Regions from separate parts of the Virgibacillus natechei genome, predicted to be linked through region 2. Evidence: riboswitches for the same ligand, from Rfam matches in the RefSeq annotation. Region 2 holds a riboswitch; each other region holds the start of a gene.
What was found. Region 2 has a riboswitch for S-adenosylmethionine ahead of OLD84_RS15150 (acyl-CoA dehydrogenase family protein). Riboswitches for the same ligand answer to the same signal wherever they lie in the genome.
Positions count from the first base shown of each region.

Region 1: it holds a riboswitch for S-adenosylmethionine, as region 2 does, so the genes downstream of both, OLD84_RS12655 (methionine ABC transporter ATP-binding protein) here and OLD84_RS15150 (acyl-CoA dehydrogenase family protein) in region 2, are expected to answer to the same signal.
Region 3: it holds a riboswitch for S-adenosylmethionine, as region 2 does, so the genes downstream of both, metK (methionine adenosyltransferase) here and OLD84_RS15150 (acyl-CoA dehydrogenase family protein) in region 2, are expected to answer to the same signal.

Region 1 covers NZ_CP110224.1:2,435,290-2,440,963, reverse strand. Annotated here, with positions in the region: gene OLD84_RS12680 (acyl-CoA dehydrogenase family protein) at 1-786, shown strand, start outside; gene OLD84_RS12675 (arsenate reductase family protein) at 969-1,325, shown strand; gene gcvH (glycine cleavage system protein GcvH) at 1,517-1,906, shown strand; gene OLD84_RS12665 (toprim domain-containing protein) at 2,031-2,378, shown strand; gene OLD84_RS12660 (thioredoxin family protein) at 2,389-2,703, shown strand; SAM riboswitch class I at 2,825-2,938, shown strand; gene OLD84_RS12655 (methionine ABC transporter ATP-binding protein) at 3,046-4,077, shown strand; gene OLD84_RS12650 (methionine ABC transporter permease) at 4,067-4,735, shown strand; gene OLD84_RS12645 (MetQ/NlpA family ABC transporter substrate-binding protein) at 4,756-5,610, shown strand.
Region 2 covers NZ_CP110224.1:2,961,379-2,967,052, reverse strand. Annotated here, with positions in the region: gene OLD84_RS15160 (MetQ/NlpA family ABC transporter substrate-binding protein) at 1-431, opposite strand, end outside; SAM riboswitch class I at 923-1,029, opposite strand; gene OLD84_RS15155 (DoxX family protein) at 1,333-1,737, opposite strand; SAM riboswitch class I at 2,101-2,212, shown strand; gene OLD84_RS15150 (acyl-CoA dehydrogenase family protein) at 2,507-3,715, shown strand; gene OLD84_RS15145 (LLM class flavin-dependent oxidoreductase) at 3,783-5,159, shown strand.
Region 3 covers NZ_CP110224.1:2,374,356-2,380,029, forward strand. Annotated here, with positions in the region: gene OLD84_RS12345 (gamma carbonic anhydrase) at 1-300, shown strand, start outside; gene metK (methionine adenosyltransferase) at 513-1,724, opposite strand; SAM riboswitch class I at 1,847-1,964, opposite strand; gene pckA (phosphoenolpyruvate carboxykinase (ATP)) at 2,327-3,913, shown strand; gene OLD84_RS12360 (ABC transporter substrate-binding protein) at 4,120-5,109, shown strand; gene OLD84_RS12365 (ABC transporter ATP-binding protein) at 5,123-5,674, shown strand, end outside.

The sequences.
Region 1 (5,674 bases), 530 kb from region 2:
GGCGCATTGACAGACGAACAAATGAAGGATGGACGTGAAGTAGCACGTGCCATAGCTGAATACCAAATTGAATGTTCGATGAATAAATATATGGCTACAGAATTATTGGATTATACAGCAGATGAAGCAGTACAATTGCATGGTGGTTATGGGTTTATGCAAGAATATGAAGTAGAGCGAATCTATCGTGATTCACGAATTAACCGTATTTTTGAGGGTACAAATGAAATCAATCGACTAATCGTACCTGGAACATTGTTGAAAAAAGCAATGAAGGGCGAACTTCCATTACTGCAAAAAGCGCAAGCGTTACAAGAAGAATTAATGATGATGATGCCGGAGGAAGTGGGCGACGAGCGTTTAGCGCAAGAGAAACACCTGTTGAAAAATGCCAAGAAGATTGTTTTACTTGGCGCTGGTCTAGCCGCACAGAAGTATATGCAGAAGATTGAAAAGGAACAAGAAATTTTAGTTAACCTAGCAGATATGACTGCAGAAGTATATAACATGGAAGCTGCAATTCTTCGTACTGAAAAGGCGATCAATCGTTCAGGCGATGAGAAAAACAAACAAAAATTATTATACACTCAAATTTATGTACAGGAAGCTTTCAACCGAATTGAAGCAGATGCAAAAGAAACATTAATTGCAGTCGAAGAAGGGGACACATTACGTACGATGTTGTCGTCACTTCGTAAGCTAACTCGCCATACACCAACAAATGTAATAGCGAAAAAGCGGGAGGTTGCAGCTAAAATTATAGAGGAAGAAGAATATATCGTTTAATATAATTCAGGAAGAATATGTGATAGCTCGTTCCTATTAAAATAGGGAGAGCTATCTTTTTATAAGCAGTTAAGCAGTTCAAAAACGCTAGTACATAATTATCAAACGAAAAGAATGAATAATTAGCTATAGTCATGATAGAATTAAAAATATCAATACATTTACGAAGGAGGATGATGTATATGGCACTTACATTTTATTGGTATCCAAGCTGTGGTACATGTAAAAAAGCGAAGAAGTGGTTAGATGAGAATAAACTTGAGTACCGTACCATACATATAGTGGATACACCACCGAAAAAAGAAGAGATAAAAGAACTAATTGAAAAAAGTAATTTGCCTGCAAAAAAATTTTTCAACACAAGCGGGAAAAAATACCGTGAGTTGAATATGAAAGAAAAAATAAAAGATGCAGACACTGAAGAAATGGTAGAACTCTTAGCTTCGGATGGGATGCTGATTAAGCGGCCAATCGTAACGGACGGACTAAACGTGACAGTTGGATTTAAGGAAGAAACGTTTAATGAAAATTGGCTATAATGTGTGTAGGGAAGTTTTAGTAAAAGCCTATCCATCATACGTGAGTAGTGTAATAAATTAGTCAACGTAGAGGTTTCCCGCTTATCATATGATGGGAGTTAGAACAGCGTCAATGAATTATTGTAAAACACTAGAAAAATCCATGCTTACATTGTATAGTTATAATGGAATGAATAAACGGAGGGATATCAATGAGCGTACCAGGGGATTTATTATATTCAGAAGAACATGAGTGGATTAAGAAAGAAGCCGAACAAGTACGTATCGGTATTACAGATTTTGCACAGGATGAACTCGGAGACATTGTATTCGTTGAACTTCCTGAGGTTGGAGAAGAGATTGAATTAGATGAGCCTTTTGGAAGTGTTGAATCCGTTAAAACAGTCTCTGAGTTATATGCTCCACTAAGCGGAAAAGTTATTGAAGTGAACGAGGATTTAGAAGATAATCCTGAATTTGTAAATGACTCACCATATGATAAGGCATGGATGATCGTGGTCGAGCCATCTGATTCGTCGCATCTTGATCGTCTATTATCAGCAGAGCAATATGATGCAGTTACGGACCAAGAAGAAGACTAATATCATGAATAGCGACTATAACTGGCTAACTTGCAACAATGTTGTATAGTTGGCCACGTTTGTATCATAGTATACATATAACAGAAGCATTTTTGCTTGATTTCATTAGGAGTGTTGTGGGATGATGGCACATGAAATAGTTATTATAGTCGAAGGATTAACAGATAAAAGGCAAATTGAGAAGATAATTACCGATGATGTCGCTATTGTTTGTACGAATGGTACCCTTGGTGTTGAGAAGTTTGATGATCTCTTGGAAACCTATGATTTAGATAATAAAAATGTATTGATATTTGTTGATGAAGATTATTCAGGCATAAAATTACGTAAACAATTGAGACATGAGCTTCCGCATGCCGAGCATATCTATGTGAGCAGTGAATATCGTGAAGTAGCGACAACTCCTGAGCATGTACTTGCTACTGCTTTACTGAGTAAACGAATAGCGGTTAATCCAATATTTTTAATTTAGGGTGGTAGTGTTGCAAGAGATAACAAACGAAGTACTGGAACAAGATAGCTATATATTATATATTTATACTCCTTTTTGTGGTACATGTCATGTAGCGCGAACGATGTTAACAAAAATTGAGTCGGTGCACAAAGAAACTATTTTTTACCAAATGAACGCTTCACTGTATGCTGAATTTATGCAGGAACACAAAATAGAGAGTGTCCCCTGCTTGTTAATTAAGGAAGGTAATGAAGTAAAAGAAAAAATTTATGCTTTTCGGTCTATCGCAAATATTTACAGCTATCTGACAGAGTATAAACCAGACCTGTTCGTAAAAAGTTAATGAAATAACAATATTGACACTAGAAAACTAGTGTGCTAGTATTTTTGCAGTAGGAGAGTATAAATGTTCCTACCTGCATCAGTACAATTAAAGCTTTCAAAGCTAAACGGTACGATTATATCTCTTATCTTGAGCGGTGGAGGGACTGGCCCTGTGAAACTGCGGCAACCTTCAGAACATTACGAAGTCTGAAAGGTGCCAACTCCTGCAAAGTGTACGCTTTGGCAGATGAGGGAACGAGAAAACGATTATTTACGTCTTTCTGTTCTCTTACAGGAAGGCGTTTTTGTGTTTTGGTTTGGTATAATAAGCATGGTATGTACCATTTAAGGAGGATTATTTGTGATTTCGATTAAGGGTTTAAGTAAATATTTCACATCAAATAAACAAAGAATAACAGCTGTTGATGATCTGACCCTTAATATAAAAGAAGGTGAGATATTCGGCGTTATCGGCTATAGTGGTGCAGGTAAAAGTACATTTGTACGTTTACTTAATCGGTTGGAGGATCCATCAGATGGTCAAGTTGTGATTGACAACCAGGAAATAACAAAATTAAATGCAAAAAAACTTCGGCTAGCACGACAGGAAATTGGGATGATTTTTCAGCATTTTAATTTACTTTGGTCACGTACTGTGCGAGATAACATTGCTTTTCCACTTGAAATAGCAGGAGTAGCAAAAGCTGAACGGCAAGAACGTGTACAGGAGTTAATTAATTTAGTCGGTCTCTCCGGACGAGAGGATGCCTACCCTTCTCAACTTAGTGGAGGACAGAAGCAGCGTGTGGGTATTGCTCGCTCGTTAGCAAATAACCCGAAAGTATTATTATGCGATGAAGCAACTTCAGCATTAGATCCAGAAACGACGAATTCTATCCTTGATTTACTGGTGGATATTAATGAGAAGCTGGGATTAACGATTATTCTTATTACCCACGAAATGCATGTTATACGCAAAATATGTAACCAGGTTGCAGTAATGGAACAAGGGAAAATCGTAGAACAAGGTGAAGTACTGGATGTATTCCGGCGTCCAAAGGAAACGGTGACAAGAAAATTTGTGGAGCAGGTTATGGGTGCAGATGATGAAGACGAAAGTGTAAGTCATTTGATTGATACGTATGACCAAGGAATAATCATTCGACTTCATTTTATTGGTGAAACAGCAAATCAAGCATTAATAAGTCAAGTAGCCAAGAAGTTTGATATAGCTATTAACATCCTCCAGGGGAAAATTACCCAGACCCAGGCGGCCGCATACGGTACATTGTTTGTTCAAGTTGAAGGAGATTCAGAGGAAATAAATAGGGCAGTAAGCTTTATTCATGATGAGACCTCGGTAGAAGTGGAGGTTGTTCGTCATGCTGAATGACTTATTTCCAAATCTAGATGTTCAAGACTTGGTGGAAGCAACGTATGAAACCTTTTATATGACGTTGTTCGCATTGGCAGGGACCATAATTTTAGGCATTATTCTAGGTTTACTTTTATACCTGACAATGCAAGGCGGCATGTGGCAAAACAAAACACTTAACTTTATTGTAGCTACGGTTGTAAATGTGTTCAGAGCTATTCCGTTTATTATATTAATTTTATTGTTATTTCCATTCACTGACTTTTTAATTGGAACTATTCGGGGTCCCACTGCAGCTTTACCTGCATTGATTATAGGTTCAGCACCATTTTATGGACGACTGGTGGAAATTGCGCTAAAGGAAGTTGATAAAGGCGTGATTGAAGCAGCAACCTCAATGGGAGCAAAGACACGGACAATTATTTTTCGGGTTCTATTACCGGAATCTATGCCAGCATTGGTGTCTGGGATAACTGTTACTGCAATAGCGTTAATTGGTTACACCGCGATGGCGGGCGTTATTGGTGCTGGAGGATTAGGAGATTATGCATACTTCTTCGGTTTTCAACGCCGTGATTTTGATGTGGTACTTGTTTGTACCATTTTGATTGTAGTCATTGTATTTATTTTCCAATTTATCGGAGATTATCTGTCTACTAAATTAGATAAAAGATAAAAATATAAGGGGAGATTATAATGAAAAGGAACGTGGCATTTTTAATGCTACTAGTAGTATTAGTACTAGCAGCTTGTGGGGATGGAAATACAGATGGAGATACAGATGAAAATACGGGTGATAATGGCTCTGAACCAGTGGAAATCACAGTTGGTGCTTCAAGTACACCACACGCGGAGATTTTGGAAGAAGCCAAACCGCTTTTAGAGGAAGAGGGAATATCACTTTCAGTTGAACAGTACCAGGATTATGTATTACCAAATGATGATTTGGAAACGGGAGATCTAGATGCTAATTATTTCCAGCATATCCCATATTTAGAGGGTCAAATAGAGGAAATCGGTTATGATTTTGATTATATTGATGGCATTCATATCGAGCCGATGGGGGTTTATTCTCAAAACATAACTGATATTGACGAGATAGAGAATGGAACAGAAGTAATTCTAAGTCGTTCTGTAGCTGATCACGGGCGAGTCCTAGCATTATTTGAACAGAATGGTCTGATTACTTTAGACGAAGACGTAGAAAAGGTAGATGCAGAAGTAAGTGATATTGTTGAAAATCCACATGACTTAACGTTTTCAGCAGATGTTGACGCAGCACTTTTACCTGAGTTGTATTTTTCTGAAGAGGATGCCTTAGTTACAATCAATACGAATTATGCAATTGATGCAGATTTAAATCCTTTGGAGGATGCACTCTTTATAGAAGATGATGAATCTCCATATGTGAATGTGATTGCCGTTCAATCAGAAGATATAGACAATGAAGTGTTGAATGAACTAGTCAACGTATTGCAGTCAGAAGAAATTCAAACCTATATTACGGAAACATATAACGGAGCTGTCGTTCCTGTTGGAGGTAATAACTAAGTTTTCGAATAACTTTTTTAGCAAATTTGGAGCAATACATCGTATTTGCCAGTAATTCGTTATA
Region 2 (5,674 bases):
CGCCATTGATTTATAGGGTCATTTACTATCCCTAATGTAGCATCATCTGGAATTTCATCGACATGTTTATGCTTTTCAGAGTGAATACCAAACGAACTATAATAAGTTGAGCCTAATGCTACGAAAGGTGCTGTATGGTCTTTTACATATTGTCCTAAAAATTGCTTTGTTTGGAACATATTCAAATCTATTTCTTCATTATCAAGAGAGCGATTTGGTGTAATCCAATCGTTAAAGGTTATAACTTCCAGATTAATCCCTTCTTTTTTAGCTTCATCTTTCACAATATTGGTAACCGCCTCTGGAACGCCTCCAGTAACGCCAATTTTTATTGTTTGTTCTTCCTTGTTTCCGGATGCTTCTGAACTCGCGCAGCCAGTAATGAATGAAAGGATAAGTAATATAACTATCATTAATAACTTTTTGTTCATTTTTACACTCCTTTACGTTTCCCTTTTGATATTTTTTAGTGAGTGGAATTGGTTATCTCACATTCTCTTATAGTTGCATTTAAACATTTGTCTTAATGCAACGTTTGGATAATCTAAGTCGAGGTGGCCCCTGAGTGTATTTCCTTCATAGTCTGTTCGGAAAAGACCACGGTTTTGCAATTTAGGGGCGACATGGTGAAAATGATCCTAAGTGCATTTGCCTCTTCCTCATTAAACGATACCAAGATAGATAGTTAGAATTTGTATAGATTTACTACTTTTCATGGGTACAATCCTTTCTTATTCCAAGCCCTGTTCAAACTACTTTCAACCCAGACATAGTTATAAGTGATTTTTTAAAAGTATTAAATAGATCTGATTACTTGGTTTTAGGTTTATGTATGTCTAGGTGTATGTGATAACTCATTCAAATCTGAACCTAAAAAACCCCCTTTTCCATAAGAGAAAAGAGGGGTGAATACACGGCTCCACTCTTATCTCCCAAAAATAATTTTGCTGGAATTAGCACCTTTTCGACTTTCGTCAATGGTTGCTGAAGTGTCATTGGGCCAGAACCCTCGACTTCTCTGGATAAGAATTATTAAGTTGTTACTCATGTTAATACTAATAATTGGTATTGTCAACACACTTTTCAGAATATAGGTAAAAATAAATTTAGAATGAGCAGGATTACATCGTTCCACTGCTATTCGGGAAGTCATTCCTCCTAAAGTCGCGTCTGGACAAGGATCTACGGGGGGAATAATACGTATTTATTAAGTTCTTTGTTTAACTGGGACTTTATTGTGTGCCTGTCATGGGTGCATCTTAAAGTCTGTACCCATAACAGGCACACAATAAAAAGGGAACAAACGATAAAATCATTTGTTCCCTTAATCATTTAATTTTCTATTGAACGGGATAATTTGTTATCCAATGCTAGAGAAAACCGATCACTCAATAGGAAATAAATCGATATGGATAGTAGAATAAGGTCAAGTTCAAATCCTGGTAATTCTTCGTTTCCTAACAGTCCACCAGGTAAATTTGCAAATAAAATCGCTCCCAGCATAATAACTGTAAATAATCCGGCAACGATTCGTGTACCAATTCCAAGAATCATGGCGATCCCGCCGAGTAGTTCGATAACCGCAACCACATAAGCAAGGAATCCAGGAACGCCAAGACTATCAAAGAATCCTGCCGTATTAGCTATCCCCCCTTGAAATTTATCCAGGCCGTGCGCGAAGAAAATAAAACCAAAAACGACCCGTAAAATAGCTTGACCAATTTCACTTTTTGTCATGTTTTTATTGCCCCTTTCCTTATAATTACTTTACGATACTTAGTGTAAATTAATTAGTGATTAGGGTCAAGAAATCAGATAAGAATAGATGGGTTAATTGTTAAATATTGCATCATGAGGAGATTGCGGGTAAATATTGAAGAAGCTCATAATTGGAGCCATAGTGCGAGGGTTCTCGTGCTTCCTTTTGCAAAGCAGTCCTGTGGTTAGAAATTTCTACAGGACTTCTTGTTGTTTATAAAACCTACTCCGATCATCATTTACATCAATTATCCCGACTAAACAAATCAACTTACTAGAAAAAAGGTGTTGACAATGAAAATCGTTGAACCTATAATGAAACACAATTAAATATTTTAAATATTCTTATTCAGAGAAGTCGAGGGAATTGGCCCGTTGACGCTTCAGCAACCTCTGACTTTGTCAGAAAGGTGCTACATCCAGCAAGAAAATTTATTTTCTTGAGAAATAAGAGCGGAGTAGAACATGCAACCCTCTTTTCTCAAGCTATTAGAAAAGGGGGTTTTCTTATTGGAGCTACTATTTCATTGATGACTATAAGCTAAAGCGCCAAACAAGCAAAGAACCATTGAAGCGGTCGCTAAATGAGCTGGCGTCGGTGGTGTTGTCGTGTTGCAGTTGGGTAACCGGAAAAAGTAGCTGATACGAGGGGCAATGGATCAATAAAGCTAGTGTAGATGGTTTTAACATCATGTACGCTGCGAAAGGCCAGATACTTTTTTCAATAAGATATAAAGGAGGATTACAAATGAGTAATTCATCGGTAGTGACAGGAGAAAAGGAAGAAAATGTAACTGTTCCGGATATTCATTCGAAAGCCTTTGATCAACTAATAAGTGATATTGCGGCTGATTTTAAAAAGAGGAGCAACGAGGAAGGGAGACAACATCCTTTTAAAGGCGTCCAATTAATAAAAGAATTTCGCCTCGGTGCCATTCGATTGCCGAAAAACGCTGGAGGGGCTGGGTCATCCTTTGTAGATTTATTTACGGCAGTGATTAGAATTGCGGAAGCTGACCCAGATGTCGCGCATATTATCCGTGCGCATTTCATGACGGTAGAAAGTTTATTACAATCGCCGGAGACACCGCTTCGAAAGAAAATAGTAGAAGCGGTAGGTAATGGTGCAATTATAGGCAACGCATATACGGAAAACTCGAAACATCAAGCTGGAGGTTACGAATATGATACGAAGCTTACCAAAGAAGGAGATCACTACTTATTAAATGGGGAAAAAATCTTCACAACCGGTACCTATTATTCAGATTATACAGAAGTTAAAGCCATGCTTCATGGTTCACCAACTTTATTAATTGTACCAGTTTCTAGAGAAGGGGTAACCGTACTGGATGATTGGGATGGAATTGGTCAAAAAATGACAGGCAGCGGAACAACCATTTTCGAAAATGTCGTGGTTGAGGCAAATGAAACCTTTACGGATCGCCAGAAAAAAGGGCAATATGCTCCTGTGCCGCATCTTTACCTGCAAGCGATTATTGCGGGTATAGTAAGAAACATTGTCACCGATGCAACGGATTTAATCCATAAAAGAAAACGTTCTTTTTTTCACGGCAATACCAATGATTTGAAGCAGGATGTTCAGCTACAGCAAGTCGTTGGTCAATTATCAAGCTTTGCTTTTGCGGCGGAAGCAATGGTACTAGCGGCAGCAAAAAGTGTAGATGATGCAAGTGAATATCCGGATAGTGCTGCAGAACATAACGCAGCCTTAAGGGGATCTCAAGTAAAAGTAGCGATTGAGGAATTGGCATTTAAAGCGGCAACTTTACTATTTGAAGTTGGTGGTGCTTCTGCCACGATACAATCTGCTAACTTAGATCGTCATTGGCGTAATATTCGTACACTAGCTTCTCATAATCCAACGCTATATAAAGCAAGGGCCATAGGGGATTATTATATCAACAATGAGTTATTACCTGATTCAGCCTATTTTTAATTCTTTTTCTAGAAGGAATACAAGGGATATGCGAAGAAAAATTATTTGAAAAGGGAGCGTAATCAATATGGGAAATACATTGTCATTAACAGCATTTGTTATGAATACAGCTTCACATATTACTCATGGTACATGGAAACAACCTGAGGGACAGCAAAGGGATTTTGGCCAATTGGAGTTATGGGTTTCCCTTGCAAAAAAGTTAGAAGAAGGGGGGTTTGATGCTCTCTTTTTGGCAGATGTGATTGGCTTGTATGGTGACTATGAGGGTGGATGGGATTTCCACGTTCGAAACGGGTTACAAATTCCAAGTAATGATCCGGTAGTATTAGCATCCGCATTAGCAGCGAATACCAATCGGCTTGGCCTTGCTGTCACAGCAAATAATTACCAACAGCCACCTTTCAGCTTTGCCAGACAACTATCAACGTTAGATCAGATTTCCAAAGGGCGGATTGCCTGGAATATTGTTACGGGCTCTTCAGATAATGGATTTAAAAATCTAGGTCACGATGGACTCGTTTCTCACGATGAACGGTATGATACCGTGGATGAATATGTAGATGTGTTATATAAATTATGGGAAGGTTCATGGGACGATGAAGCACTAAAAAAAGACCGGGAAACTGGAATTTACTCCGATCCAGAACATGTGCATAAAATTCATCATGAAGGCAAGCATTATCGCGTAGAAGGACCTCATCTCGTATCTCCTTCTCCGCAACGTACACCACTGCTTTTTCAAGCAGGTGCTTCTACAAGAGGAAAAGAATTTGCAGCAAAACATGCCGAAGCAGTTTTTATTGCAACACCAAATCCTGAAGTTGCGAAAGCATTAATTAATGAAATGACGGATATCGTAGCAAGAAACGGTCGCGCCAAAGAAGATATTCAATTTTTCCAAGGGCTTTCCTTTGTCATCGGGGATACGGAGGAAGAAGCATGGGAGAAGAGTAGGCAATTGGAGGAAGTGACGGATTTAAAGATGATGATTGCGCATATGGGAGGCGGTATGGGAATCGACTTTGGTGAGTGGGATCTAGATACACCGCTTGAAGATATAGAGACAGAAGGGGTTCGAAGTATGTTCAAGTGGGTAGCACAGGGAATTCCGGATAGAACGCCGACGCTGGCAGATTTAGCAGCGCATCACACGAAAAATACTCGTATCGTTGGAACACCGGAGCAAATTGCCGACGAGTTAGCCAAATGGTTAGATGCTGGGGTTTCAGGTATTAATGTAATGAATGCTTTTATTCCGAGTTCGTATACGGAATTTATTGATAAAGTGATACCTGTCTTGAGGGAGCGCGGTTTAGTAAAAGCGCATGATAATACAGCTCGGACGCTTCGTTCCAGATTATTTGGAAGGGATAAAGTCAATGAACGTCATCCAGCAGCCCAGTATCGTCACTATTTTACGAAAGAAAACCAGTTTGTTTAATAGCTAATTAGAGGAAGGCAGTGGGTACTGCCTTCTTCTATTTGCGATGAGCAGTTGTATTGTTCCGCGCCTTTAGCGTAGAACGTTCCTCTATTATGTGAATTTGTACAGGTTACGAAGTAAAACGATATGTAGAAACACAGAACGAGAAGCGCCTCGAAGGTAAAGGGAGATGCTCATACAACTCAAGAATCCTAATCTATGGCATTTTTCGTGAGGCAGTGTTTGAAGGAGTTGCGGATAAATAGGCTATAAAGGTACCTTGAGCACGTCATCTTGTTCATTGCTCAAAACCTTCCTTTTCAAAATAGTCTTTCATTACTATCTATATTATGGTACTATTTACTTATAAAATTGGAAGTAAAATGGGTTTTAAATATAGTGGAGTGGAGGTGACTTATTGAACGTTTATACGGAAATAACGGCAGATGAATTCAATGATAAAATAAAAGAATGACAATAGCTAGGTATACATATTATTGTGCAGCTTATTTTCGATATAATCACTATATCCG
Region 3 (5,674 bases), 590 kb from region 2:
ATTGAAGACGATGTAACAATTGGACATCAAGTTACCTTGCATTCTGCAATCATTCGTAAAAACGCATTAATCGGTATGGCCTCTATCCTATTGGACGGAGCTGAAGTTGGGGAAAACGCATTTATTGGCGCGGGAAGTCTTGTCCCACCTGGAAAAAAGATACCTGCAAACACATTAGCAATGGGAAGACCCGCAAAAGTTATTCGTGATTTGACAAAAGAAGACTATGCTGAAATGGAACGGGTACGAACATCTTACGTTGAAAAAGGGCAGTATTATAAAAATCACACCAACCTATAACAATTGCGCTGGTGCGTATTCTGGAGGTCAGAGACTAGAGGTCGGATTAGTAGAAATCGGTAAAAAAGCCGATTTCTTTATCGGCTTTAAGTCTTATTTTTTACTTTTTTCAACTGAAATCGATGGGGGTGATTTCGTTATCACTCCCCCTTACATTTTCACTCATTAGGTTATAAAACAAGCCATACAACCATCTGCTGTATGGCTTGTTTTTAAACTGTTTTATATTTTTCCACGAGTGCCTTTAACTCTTCTACTTTATCCGTTTTCTCCCACGGAAACATAATATCTGTTCTCCCAAAATGACCATAGGCAGCTGTGCTTCTGAAAATTGGCTTTTGCAGATCAAGCATACGAATAATTCCTGCCGGCCGTAAGTCAAATATCTCCCGAATCGCTGAAACGAAGTCTTCTTCACTCACGACACCAGTTCCAAATGTATTGACCGCAATTGACACAGGCTCCGCAACACCTATTGCATAGGCGAGTTGCACCTCACATGTTTTTGCTAATTTAGCTGAAACAATATTTTTAGCTACATACCGGGCTGCATACGCAGCGGAACGATCGACTTTCGTTGAATCTTTTCCACTGAATGCACCACCTCCATGACGCGCATACCCACCATAGGTGTCGACCATAATTTTACGGCCTGTTAAGCCCGCATCTCCTTGAGGTCCCCCAATAACAAAACGTCCGGTTGGATTAATAAAATAGTTAGTTGTTTCGTCTAATAGACTAGCAGGAACCACTGGGCGTATAACATGTTCTATTAAATCTTTTTCAATTTGCTCAATGGTTATATCCTGATGATGCTGTGTTGAAATAACAATTGTATCCACTTTAATTGGGTTGTTATTCTCATCGTATTCAACGGTTACCTGTGTTTTCCCGTCCGGACGTAGATAGGAAAGAACTTTTTCTTTTCTCATGTCTGATAAACGTTTTGCCAGTTTATGAGCTAATGAAATTGGCAATGGCATTAATTCTTCGGTTTCATCACATGCATAGCCAAACATAAGACCTTGATCACCTGCACCAATTGAAGCGATTTCTTCATCACTTATTTTCCCTTGACGTTCTTCAAGTGCATGATCGACCCCACCTGCAATATCTGCAGATTGCTCATCGATTGCTGTTAATACAGCACATGTGTCGGCATCAAAACCAAACTTAGCACGCGTATATCCTATATCCTTTATTGTTTGACGGACAATCGCAGGTATATCCACATATGTACTTGTAGTAATTTCTCCAGAAACTAACACAAGCCCTGTGGTTACAGTTGTCTCACATGCAACACGCGCATGCGGATCATTTTTTAAAATTTCATCCAGGATAGCATCTGATATTTGATCAGACATCTTATCTGGATGCCCTTCTGTTACAGATTCAGATGTAAATAAACGGCGATTTGGAGCCATACGGCTAAATCCTCCCTCAATATTATGTTACGGTACTCTATTCATTAATTATGTTTCTTTATTATTCAAAGTGCAAAAAAAAGCCCTTCCTGCAACATGAGGAAAGGTGGTATATCCTTTCACTCTTATTATTCAAGGAAATATACTACTATAATCCTTGCATCAGGTGAGCACCTTTTCACTGGTGTGACGGTTGCTGGGCTTCATAGGGGCTGTCCCTCCACCAACTCTGAATAAGAGAGTATCCATACGTAATTTAGCTTATCGAAAGAGGCCTATTATGTCAACCGATTCATTCTATAAATACGATAAAATAAAGCTTCATTCAATGAGGGTTTTATGACGTACAAATGTTTTCGATGTAATTTCATACTTATCCGTATTGTTACCCTACCCAAACTTTTCACTCTAACTCCATTTTTAAGTCGGAGTTTAACCGCTCGTTAAACTCCGATATAAAGCTTAATGAAAATTCATCAAAAGAAATCTTTTAAATAGTATGGACTAATTTAACTAATGTGTTATACTATTTGTAAATTAAAGCATATGATAATTTTATATTCCATTTTTTAAACAAATTCATCAAAAGGCGGGTATCATATATGAAAACGGTAGAATCATTTATTAAAAACGAGCTATATTCTCATGACAATTTACAAAAGAATCTGTCTGTTCCCAGATTGGTTGAGAAAATCCTATCGAAGAATGAAGGTGTTTTAACCGCAACAGGATCAGTTCGTGCTACTACAGGCGCATATACTGGGCGTTCGCCAAAAGATAAATTTATTGTGAAAGATGAATCTTGCGAGGAGTTTATTGATTGGGGACCCGTTAATAAAGCAATTGATGAAAAGGCTTTTAATAAGTTATACAAGAAAGTAACCGCTTATTTAATGGAAAAAGATGAATTATATCAATTTAAAGGATTTGCTGGTGCGGATTCCAATTCTAGATTACCGATTCAAGTTATTAACGAATATGCTTGGCATAACTTGTTCTCTCGTCAGTTATTCATTAATCCAACAGATGAAGAACTAGCATCACATGAGGCTGATTTCACAGTAATTTCAGCACCAACTTTCAAAGCTGATCCTGCAATTGATGGTACAAATTCAGAAGCATTTATTATTATTTCTTTTAAAGAGCGGGTTATTCTAATCGGTGGTACAGAATACGCTGGTGAAATTAAAAAATCAATATTCTCTATTATGAACTATATATTACCAAGGAACAATATCTTATCGATGCATTGTTCTGCAAACGTTGGCCAAGAGGGAGATGTTGCTTTATTCTTTGGCCTTTCAGGTACAGGAAAAACAACCTTATCTGCTGATCCCTACCGGCGTTTAATTGGTGATGATGAGCATGGTTGGAGTCCAAGTGGTGTCTTCAATATCGAAGGTGGATGTTACGCAAAATGTAACAACCTTTCCGAGAAAAAAGAACCACAAATATTTAATGCCATCCGGTTCGGATCCGTGTTGGAAAATGTAATTCTGGATGAAGAATCGCGACTTCCAGATTATGATGATACGTCATTAACCGAAAACACAAGAGCCGCATATCCTGTGGAAAACATTGATAACATTATTACACCAAGTGTTGCGGGACATCCGAATACGATTATTTTCTTAACGGCAGATGCATCTGGAACATTGCCACCTATTAGTAAATTAACAAAAGAGCAAGCAATGTACCATTTCTTGAGTGGATATACGAGTAAATTGGCTGGCACAGAGCGCGGAATAACAGAACCTCAGGCAACATTTTCTGCATGCTTTGGTTCTCCCTTCCTACCATTAGCACCAGCGACTTATGCTAAAATGCTAGGAGAAAAAATCGACCTCTACCAGTCGAATGTATTCTTAGTGAACACAGGCTGGACTGGTGGTTCTTATGGTACTGGAAATCGAATGAAGCTGCTCTATACTCGTGCTATGATACACGCTGCTTTAGAGGGTGAATTGAACTCGGTTGAAACAACACAGGATGAGATCTTTGGCTTAGATATGCCAATCCATGTTCCTGGAGTTCCAGATGACGTGTTAATTCCTAAGCATACATGGGAAGATCCGGTAGCATATGATAATGAAGCAAAGTCACTTGCTATGAAATTTCACGAGAACTTTAAGAAATTCACACAAGTAAGTACTGCTATTCAGCAAGCAGGTCCAATTTATCGTTCATAACAAATATTGTATCCTCATCCCAAAAGGATTTTATATAAGGCGGAATTATCCGCAGCCGATCTCTAACACAGAGGTCGGCTTTTTTCTGCATTATTTAATAGATTCTTCATTTAGAAAGTAGAGCCCACACTGGGCATTCACACATTTTTCAGGTAAGCATAAACTGTGTTGACATTAAATTATAACGCTGGAGGAGGTCAACCTTTATGAAACGAACAAAATTTTTAGTTGTATGTTCCATTGCTCTGTTTATCTTCCTTGCCGCATGTAATGACAGTGGAAATACGTCCATCAGCCTGGCTGAAGTAACACGTTCCGTTTTCTATGCGCCGCAATATGTTGCAATTGAAAAAGGTTTTTTTGAAGAAGAAGGATTGGATGTTGAATTGCAAACAACATGGGGCGGTGATACTACGATGACGACCCTGTTATCAGACGGTGCTGATATTGCCTTGGTTGGTTCAGAAACTTCTATCTATGTATACGCACAGGATTCCAGTGATTATGCAATCAATTTTGCACAATTAACTAAGACAGATGGAACGTTTCTCGTTGCGAAAGAAGAACAACCTGATTTCACATGGGAGAATCTTAGAGATAGTAATTTCTTAGGACAACGTGTGGGTGGTATGCCACAGATGGTCGGTGAGTCTGTGTTAAAAAACCATGGTATTGATCCACATGCTGACCTAGATTTAAGCCAGAACATTGATTTTGGAAATATTCCAGGCGCGTTTGCATCTGGTGATTATGAATATGTTCAATTATTTGAGCCAACAGCAAGTGTATTTGAAGCAGAAGGTAATGGGCATATTGTTGCTTCCTTCGGCGAGGAATCCGGCAATGTCCCTTACACGGTATTTATGGCAAAACAAAGTTACATGGATGAAAACGACGAAGAAATTAGTAAATTTACGAGAGCAATTTATCAAGCCCAACAATGGGTGGAAGATAGTAGTGCTGAAGAAATAGCAGAAGTGATCGAACCATATTTTGAAGATAGTGATCTGGATATGTTGACTGCATCTATCGATCGTTATAAGAGTCAGGATTCCTTTGCTACGGATCCTACCTTGGACGTGGAAGGATGGGAGAACCTGAAAAATATTATGGATGACGCCGGCGAACTTCCAGCAGATGTACCATACGATGAACTGGTAAATACGGAGTTTGCTGAAGAAGTAGTTAATAACTAAGGAGGGGGATCATTTGTCATTTCTAACCTTAGATCAAGTCGAGCACCATTACTTTTCTAAAGAAAGTTACACAAAAGCTTTAGCTAACATATCCTTCTCGGTTAAAGAAGGCGAGTTCATTGCCTTGCTGGGCCCAAGCGGCTGCGGAAAATCAACTATTCTTTCTATCATTGCTGGAATTATGAAACAAACTGCCGGTAATGTACTCCTCCAACAAAGGCCCATTAGCGATTCCGAGATGGCGATTGGATATATGCTACAACAGGATTACTTGTTTCCCTGGAAAACAATCCTAGATAATGTGTTACTAGGACCAAAAATATCCAAAAACAAGACAGAAGAAGCAAAAGAAACAGCATTGGAGTTATTAAAAGAAGTAGGTTTATCAGATGTAACAAACGCTTACCCTGCCTCGCTTTCTGGTGGAATGCGCCAACGGGTTGCACTTGTTCGTACACTCATTAACAATCCTAAAATATTACTATTGGATGAACCTTTTTCAGCCCTGGATTATCAAACTAAACTTAAACTTGAAGATTTAGTATCACAATTACTAAAAATGTAT